2 regions of the Paraburkholderia sp. FW306-2-2C-D06C genome follow, and region 2 is predicted to be linked to the other one. Evidence: predicted binding sites of a transcription regulator. Region 2 holds the regulator's gene; the other holds the start of a gene.
The links. Region 2 encodes FNR, which switches genes on or off when oxygen is low (the NO sensors DNR and NnrR bind a similar motif). Its sites were predicted from a motif close to TTGATNNNNATCAA; they were not measured.

Region 1 (4,022 bases), on a different contig from region 2:
TGTTGACGAGCACGTCGACTGAGCCAAACTCCTTAAGCACGCGTTCTGCGCAATGCGCGCACGATTCGAAGCTGGTCACGTCCGCCTCGTACGCATGAAAACGGCGGCCGGCATCGCGTTCGTGCATGAGCCAGGTGGCGACATGGTCGTTGCGCTCGGAATGCGACATGGCGACGACCATGCCGGCGTCGTGCAGACGCCGGCTGATGGCGGCGCCGAGCCCGCCCATGCCGCCGGTGATGAAAGCAACTCGCTTAGCCGACATGGTGTTCTCCTTGCGCTGAACCGTTGAGTGCGAACTCCAGGTTCGCTCGATACGCATCAAGCGGCGTGGTGAATTCAGATGCCATGGTGCTCCTCCGGTCGTGGCCAGATGATTTGCCTAGGTACCGCACTCGTACCGCGCTCATCTCGCGGTCGAGTTCGCGGCAGCAGTCCGTTCAATGTAGGCGCCGCCGTCAGAGGCCGATTGATGTGTATCAAGCGTGCAGCGCGCCGCGGCAAAATGTGATCGGCCGCGCCGCTGAAGAACACTCAAGCCTCGGCAGGCGTTTCCCGAATCAACAACACGGGACATGGGGCGTGCCGCACGAAATGCTCCGCGACACTGCCGATCACCATGCGCCGCATGCCGCGCCGCCCGTGCGTGCCCATCACGACAAGCTCCGCGCCGCGCCGCTCGGCGCAGCGAGCGAGGCAACCGGCGATGTCCTCGGCGATGCCTTGCGTTTCGACGATCTCCGAATCACCCGCCACGCCGAGCGCCTGCATCTTCGCGCAAGCCTCGTCGAGGAAGCCGCGCCCGACCTGGCGCTCCGTGTCGGTCAGCAGATGCGGATCGCAGGCACCCGCATACGTGAACGCCCCAGACTGGTCCAGCACATAGACCGCCGTCAGCTTGCCGCCCGACAGTTTGGCCATCCGGATGCCCTCGTCCACCGCGCGCTTCGACGCTTCACTGCCGTCCACTGCCACCAGAATATTTGCGTACATGACGCCCTCCTCAAGGAGCGTTGGAAAAACGGCCACGGCGCCGCAGCGGAGGCAAGCTTGTCCGGCATCGCGTTCAACCCGGGCGTCGGTCGAGTTTGCGCTCGGCGACATCGAATGCGGCCCGTACCGCTATGTTCGGATCGGCGTTCAGGCAATGCTCGATCGGCACGAACTCCCCGTTGCGCATGATCAGGTCGAGCCGCGCGTCGAAAACCGGACAGCGGATGTCGGTGGCAGGCGCGCCTGTTCCGGCACCTCCCGGCCGTTCACGAATAGCTTCGATTGCCAGGTGACAGCCCGCGATAGACTTGCTGAACCGTTCGAGGCGCATCAGTTGCGTAGCCGCCTCGCCTTCGATCTGCGAGGTCCCGGCAAAGCCGAGATAGACGATTTGCATGCCGACACCCATCACTGTTCTCCCAGACATGCCGCGATTTCTCTGGTGAGGCCGGCTTCTTTCGCGACTCCAGGAAGATCGGCGGTACATCGTTGCCGGCAGGGTCCGACGACGCTGCCGATTCCATCGCTTTTTTGCGGAACTTCAGATTCATTCGCCGGGTGTGCGTGAGCGGTCGGGCGTGCCTCCCTGCGCAGTCAGGCCGTCGCGGTAGCGACGTATGACTGGCGGCATGATTGAATAATCGGCGCGAACGGCGCGGGGCAATTGACTTGTGTCAACGCATTGGCTAGCTGCGCGCTGGCCTGATACACACGGAAAATCAAGGGGTATTCCGCCGATGAAAGCGTCGGCTGCCATTTTTTAGATTTTCTATACGCGCGATATCGGGGCAATCAAGCGCGGGGCAATCAAGCGCGCGTTCGTGATCGGTGCTTGATCCAACTCAATCGGACCGCCGGCGCCGCGGGTATGTTGGACTAACATCCGCCGCGCGCCTCCGGGCGCCCCGCCTGCATCCGGACGGCGACGAACATGAAAAGGAATATCGACGTGCAAAACTCTGATCAGATTCCCGAACGAGCCCCTACCGCTGAAGTCGACAGCTACCGCGCAGAGGACGCCAGGTTCTACCTCGTCGGCGGCGGCATCGCTTCGCTGGCGGCAGCGGCCTTCCTGATCCGCGACGGGCACGTGCGCGGTTGCGACATCACCATTCTGGAAGCGCTCGGCAAGCCAGGCGGCAGCCTCGACGGCTCGGGTTCGGCGGAAAGCGGCTACGTCGTGCGCGGCGGCCGCATGCTCGAAAGCAAGTATCTGTGCACCTATGACCTGTTCTCGTCGATACCGGCGCTGGACGGCCGCAAAAGCGTGACACAGGAAATATTCGACTGGAACGAAACCATCAGAACCTCGTCGAGGTCGCGGCTCGTCAGGAATGGCAAACGCGAAGATTCACCCGCTTACGGACTGGATGAACAGCACCTGCTGACGCTGGGCCGCCTGTCGATCGAGCCCGAAATCATGCTCGGCAACAGCCGGATTTCCGATCACTTCGATTCGTCTTTCTTCGAGACCAATTTCTGGGTGATGTGGTGCACGACGTTCGCGTTCCAGCCCTGGCATAGCGTGGTCGAATTCCGCCGCTATCTGCTGCGCTTCGCGCATATGTCCTCCGGATTCAACCAGTTGCACGGCATCATGCGCACGGTCTATAACCAATACGACTCGATGGTCCGGCCGCTGCGCCGCTGGCTGGACGACCACGGCGTTGCGTTCCAGCCGAACACCCGGGTGATCGACCTGTTGTTCGACGAAACCTGCCTGGAGAACCGGGTTCGCGGCATCGTCTGCGAAACCGCCCATCAGCGCCTGGAGATACCGGTTGGAGCGGCAGACAAGGTCATCGTCACGCTCGGATCGATGACAGCCGGTTCCAGCCTGGGCGGCATGGATCACCCTGCGCCTTTGAATACCGTCGACAGCACGGGCGCCTGGGCCCTTTGGAAGACGATCGCCGCGGGCCGGTCCGAATTTGGCCACCCTGCCGTTTTCGCGGATCATATCGACGAGTCGAAGTGGCTGTCGTTCACGGTGACGTTGCGCGACCCGACGCTGTTCCGGCTGATCCGCGACATGACGGGAAATACGCCAGGTGAAGGCGGGCTGATTACCTTTGCGGAGTCGAGCTGGCTTGCCTCCATCGTGGTGCCGCATCAGCCGCATTTCATCGGCCAACCCGCGGACGTGCAGGTGTTGTGGGGCTACGGCTTGCGGGTCGACCAGCCCGGCGATTTCGTCAGGAAGCCGATGTCGGCCTGCACCGGCCGCGAAATTCTGACCGAAATCCTCGGCCATCTGCGGATCGAATCAGAAGCATCCCGCATTCTCGAGCGCGCCAACTGCATTCCGTGCATGATGCCGTTCATCACGAGCCAGTTCCTGCGGCGCAGCAAAGGCGACCGGCCGGACGTGGTGCCGGACGGCTGGCAAAATCTGGCATTCACGGGACAGTTCTGCGAGTTGCCCAACGATGTCGTCTTCACCGTCGAATACTCGGTACGCTCGGCGCAGAGTGCGGTGTACGCACTGCTTGGACTCGATCTTGCAGCACCCGAGGTCTACAAAGGCCAGCATGATCCGCGGATCGTGTACAAGGCGTTTTCGACGTTCGGGGATCGCTAGCGCTCACTGTGGCTCTGACTGTGCCGCGTCGTGATGGAACCGCGCGGCACGGTTGCACCGTTCAGACGCCGGCCGAGGCCCCCGCCGCGAGTTCCACGATATCGGCTGTGATCTCTTCCTGACGGACCTGCCGGTAGGTTTGCGTGAGTTCGGCAAGCGTTTCCTTCACATTGGCGCGCGCGGCCAGCATCGCGCGCATTCGCGCTTCGTTCTCGGCGGCGAACGACAGCATCAACGCCTCGCACAACTCGACATACACATAGGCTTCGACCAATCCGGCAAGCAGATGGTCGACGGGTAACGTGAGTAACGGCGGTTGGGCGCCCCGCACAACGGAAAACCGAGAAAAATCGAACGGAATCAGGCTGTGTTCGACGATCTCGCTATGCGCGGCGATGCCCGGGATGGCGTGAACGACCGAGACATGGGTCACGCTTCGATCGCCAAG
Region 2 (4,022 bases):
CGACGACCATCATGTGCGCGGCTGTTGGCGCCTGATGCCGACCGAGGGACCGAACATGCTGAAGGACACCTTCCCGCAACTGCTGCACGGCGCGGCCGCGCCAGTCGGGCGGCACATCTGGGAGTTGAGCCGGTTCGCGATCGAAACCAGCGGTGAGGAACAGTCGTTCGGTTTCGCCGACCTGACGATGCAGGCGATTCACGAGCTCGTCACGTTCGCCGACCGCATGGGCATCACGCGCTATGTCACGGTCACCACTACGCCGATCGAACGGTTGCTGCGCAAGACCGGCATCGAGATCAGCCGGCTCGGCTCGCCGTTGCAGATCGGCGTGGAACGCGCGGTGGCGCTGGATATCGCGGTCAGCCCGAAAACCCGCACTGCCCTGTTCGGGCCGATGGCCGTGGCGGCGTAGCCACACGCAGCCGGGTCGAAACCGGACCGCGGAGACGGCGGCCCGGTTTCGGCTCGTGGAGAACTTCAGGAACCGAACATCCGGTCGAGCGCGTTTTCCAGGTGCGCACGCATCGCCTGGCCGGCGGCCGGACCGTCCTTGCGACGAATCGCCTCGAGCACCGCCAGATGCTCTGCCTGCACGAGCCGCTGCCGCTCGACCGTCTTCACGAGCGACAGATTGCGCGACAGATTCATGCTGAACACGATCTGTTCTTCGATGAACGACATGACTGTGATAAAAAACGGATTCTTCGATGCGCGCGCCACCGCCAGGTGGAACATGAAATCGTCTTTTGCACCGATACCCTGGCTTTCGATCACGCGTTCCAGTTCGTCCCACGCGCGCTGGATCGAGGCAAGGTCGTCGGCATCGGCCTTGAGCGCGGCCTGTTCGGCGGCGCCTGCTTCGGTCACGATACGAAATTCATAGCAGCGGCGGATGTCGGACAGCGTTTCGAGCGGTGCGAAGCGACGCACGTCCGGATCGGGCCGCCGCGCGACCGTGGTGCCGGAACCGTGCCGGGTCATGATGATGCCGTCCGCCCGCAACCGCGCCAGCGCCTCGCGTATGGTCGGCCGCGAAGTTTCGAAGCGCTCGGCCAGCGCATGCTCGGTAGGCAGCCGGTCGCCTTCCTTGTACTCGCCTTCGAGAATGCGATTCAGGATGTCGCCGTAAATCTTGTCGGGCAGGCCTGTCGTTTTGCGCTCGTTCATCAGCGATGCTGAGCCAGCTTGTCTGAGTAGGCTTTGATTGTAAGGCAAACCGGAGCCTATCCATGAGTTCATGGAGGTGCGCCAAGCCGATGCGCAGGCCGGAAATGCTTACTGCACGCCGCTTGTCGCGCAATCCATCCAGGCAACACAATTTGACAAGTGTTTGATTTACATCCTGACCCGAGTGCGTCTTTTTCAGCGATCATTTAACCTCGCATCGGTAATAAATCGTCAATGGACGCGGTCATGCGGATTGCCCGCGACCCCCGAATCCTTTCAGACACGGAATTGATATGTACACACGTATCCTCGTAGCGGTCGACGGCAGCAACACCTCGCGCCGCGCGTTCGAGGCGGCATTGGCGCTCGCCAAATCCACAGGCGCTGTTCTGCGACCGTTCTATGTCGTCGAAAATACGCCCATGTATTTCGAAGCACCCGGCTACGATCCTTCGATTCTTCGCAACCGCCTGGTCGAGGAAGGCAAGGAACTCGGCACGGAATTCGCGCAGGCCATGCGCGACCAGGGCGTCAAAGGGGAACTTGAAGTGGGCGAAGCATCGTCGCTCGACGACGTCTCGTCGGTGGTGCTGAAGGCCGCCGCCGCTTTCAACGCCGATCTGCTGGTCATGGGCACACACGGCCGGCGCGGGTTTCAGCGCCTGATCCTCGGCAGCGTCGCCGAACGCTGCGTGCGCCACGCCAGCTTGCCTGTGCTATTGATCCCCTCCGCCGCGGGCAAAAGCAGCGAAGCCGGCGCTCATCCCGATGCATAGCAGTACATAACCACAAGTGGAAACCACAAGCGGAAACTACAAGCGGAAACTACAAGCGGAATTTACAAGCGGAAGCGCGAGCGTGACGTCGCTCAAGCAGCCTCGCTGCGCGAACGCGTCATTTTGCCGCTAAACGTGGGCCGTACGCGGTGGGACAATCAGTCATTACCTCGACAAATGGCTGCAGAACATGCTTACTCCTACCGCTGTTACCGCCAGTTCCGCTGTTACTTCATCCGCGCGTAGCGGCCGCCGTGCTTCGCCGCTGCGGGCTAGCGGGAGAAGCGCCGCGCGTTGTTCGAGTTGTTCGATGCGTCAGCTCTGCATGCCGCAAGGCTTGTCGTCCGACGAACTGCCGAAACTCGAAGCGTTGATCTGCACTGCACGCTCCGTGCAGCGCGGCGAAGCGCTGTACCGCAGCGGCGACCGGTTCGACAACCTTTACGCCGTGCGTTCCGGTTCGATGAAGACCGTCATGGCGCACCGTGACGGCCGGGAACACGTTACCGGCCTGCGCCTCGCCGGCGAAGCGCTCGGCCTCGACGGCATCAGTGAAGACGTGCACGCATGCAGCGCCCTGGCGCTCGAGGACAGCACCGTTTGCATCGTCCCCTACACCGCGCTCAAAACGTTGTGCCGCGAAATCAGCTCGATGCAGGAACGTCTGCACAAACTGATGGGCGAACAGATCGTCCGCGAGGCTGCGCAAATGATGGTGCTCGGCTCGTTGTCGGCAGACGAACGCGTCGCGGCATTCCTGCTCGACGTGTCGGAGCGCAACGCGCAACGCGGCTATTCATCTGCGGAATTCAATCTGCGCATGACGCGCGAAGATATGGGCAGTTACCTCGGTATGACGCTCGAAACCGTCAGCCGCACCCTGTCAAGATTTCAAAAGCGCGGCCTGATCGACACGCAAGGCAAGCACATCCGCATCGTCGATCTCGAAGGCCTGCGGCAAGTTTAAGCCAGACGCGCTGGACCTGGCCCGCGCCGCCACGTCCCCGCCCATCGCCTTTTAGCGCGCATTCGCCTTGGCATGGCTCCTGCGAGCGGGTACAGTCTTGAGTCCGTCCCCCGCAAGGAGACCCGGCGAAATGAATCGCGACCCCGCCCCGCATCACCCGCTCGTTCAGCGTCTGATCGACGCGCGTCACGTCACTGACGCACTGTTCGCCATCGTCAAACCCGAATTTCTGTATGAACGGCCGATCCGCGAGCGCCACCGGATCGTGTTTTACATCGGCCATCTGGAAGCTTTCGACCGTAATCTGCTCGATCAGCGTCTGTGCGACCTGCCCGCCTTCGATCCGCACCTCGACCAGCTCTTTGCGTTCGGCATCGATCCCGTCGACGGCGGGTTCCCCGCCGACCAGCCTGGCGATTGGCCGTCGCTCGAAGTCGTACGCGGCTATGGGTTGCACGCTCGTGAGCAGATCGACCGGGAGCTCGCCGCATTGGGCGATTCGGCTCGCCTCGGCCACGATGGCGCGCAGGCCGGCGCGGCCGAGCAGTTGCTGAATGTCGCGATCGAGCATCGGCTGATGCATGCCGAAACGCTCGCGTACATGCTGCATCAGTTGCCGCTTGCACAAAAGGTCACGGGCTCACGCGATGTGATGCCAACGCGCGTCGGACGCGGCGCGATTGCCGAGTCGATGGTCAGCGTGCCGGCCGGATCGACGGTGCTCGGCATGGCGCGCGAAAGTGGCCGCTTCGGCTGGGACAACGAGTTCGGCGAGTTGCTCGTCGATGTGCCCGCCTTCGAAATCGACCGCCATATGGTGACGAACGGCGCGTTTTGCCAGTTCATCGAGGCGGGCGGCTATCGGGAGCCGAAGTGGTGGTCGGAAAAAGATTGGGCATGGAAGGAAGCCGAGCGGATCGAACATCCCGCCTGCTGGTCGCAGCGCGAAGAAAACCGCGAGGACGGCGCATGGATGTTGCGCACGATGTTCGACGAAGTGCACCTGCCGCTCGATTGGCCCGTGTACGTCAGTCACGCCGAAGCCAGCGCCTACGCGCGCTGGGCCGGCAAGACGCTTCCCACCGAAGCGCAATGGCAACGCGCGGCCC

Region 1: a site for FNR is predicted at 1,658-1,671, ahead of AC3WLT_RS32285 (oleate hydratase). Genes of this name have one in related genera too.

What each region holds. Positions count from the first base shown of each region.
Region 1 is NZ_JBYSWU010000063.1:27,859-31,880, forward strand. It holds gene AC3WLT_RS32270 (beta-ketoacyl-ACP reductase) at 1-265, opposite strand, end outside; gene AC3WLT_RS32275 (universal stress protein) at 535-993, opposite strand; gene AC3WLT_RS32280 (hypothetical protein) at 1,067-1,420, opposite strand; gene AC3WLT_RS32285 (oleate hydratase) at 1,925-3,574, shown strand; gene AC3WLT_RS32290 (F0F1 ATP synthase subunit gamma) at 3,636-4,022, opposite strand, start outside.
Region 2 is NZ_JBYSWU010000038.1:25,908-29,929, reverse strand. It holds gene AC3WLT_RS25080 (acyl-homoserine-lactone synthase) at 1-415, shown strand, start outside; gene AC3WLT_RS25075 (FadR/GntR family transcriptional regulator) at 481-1,170, opposite strand; gene AC3WLT_RS25070 (universal stress protein) at 1,464-1,946, shown strand; gene fnr (fumarate/nitrate reduction transcriptional regulator Fnr) at 2,137-2,913, shown strand; gene AC3WLT_RS25060 (SUMF1/EgtB/PvdO family nonheme iron enzyme) at 3,044-4,022, shown strand, end outside.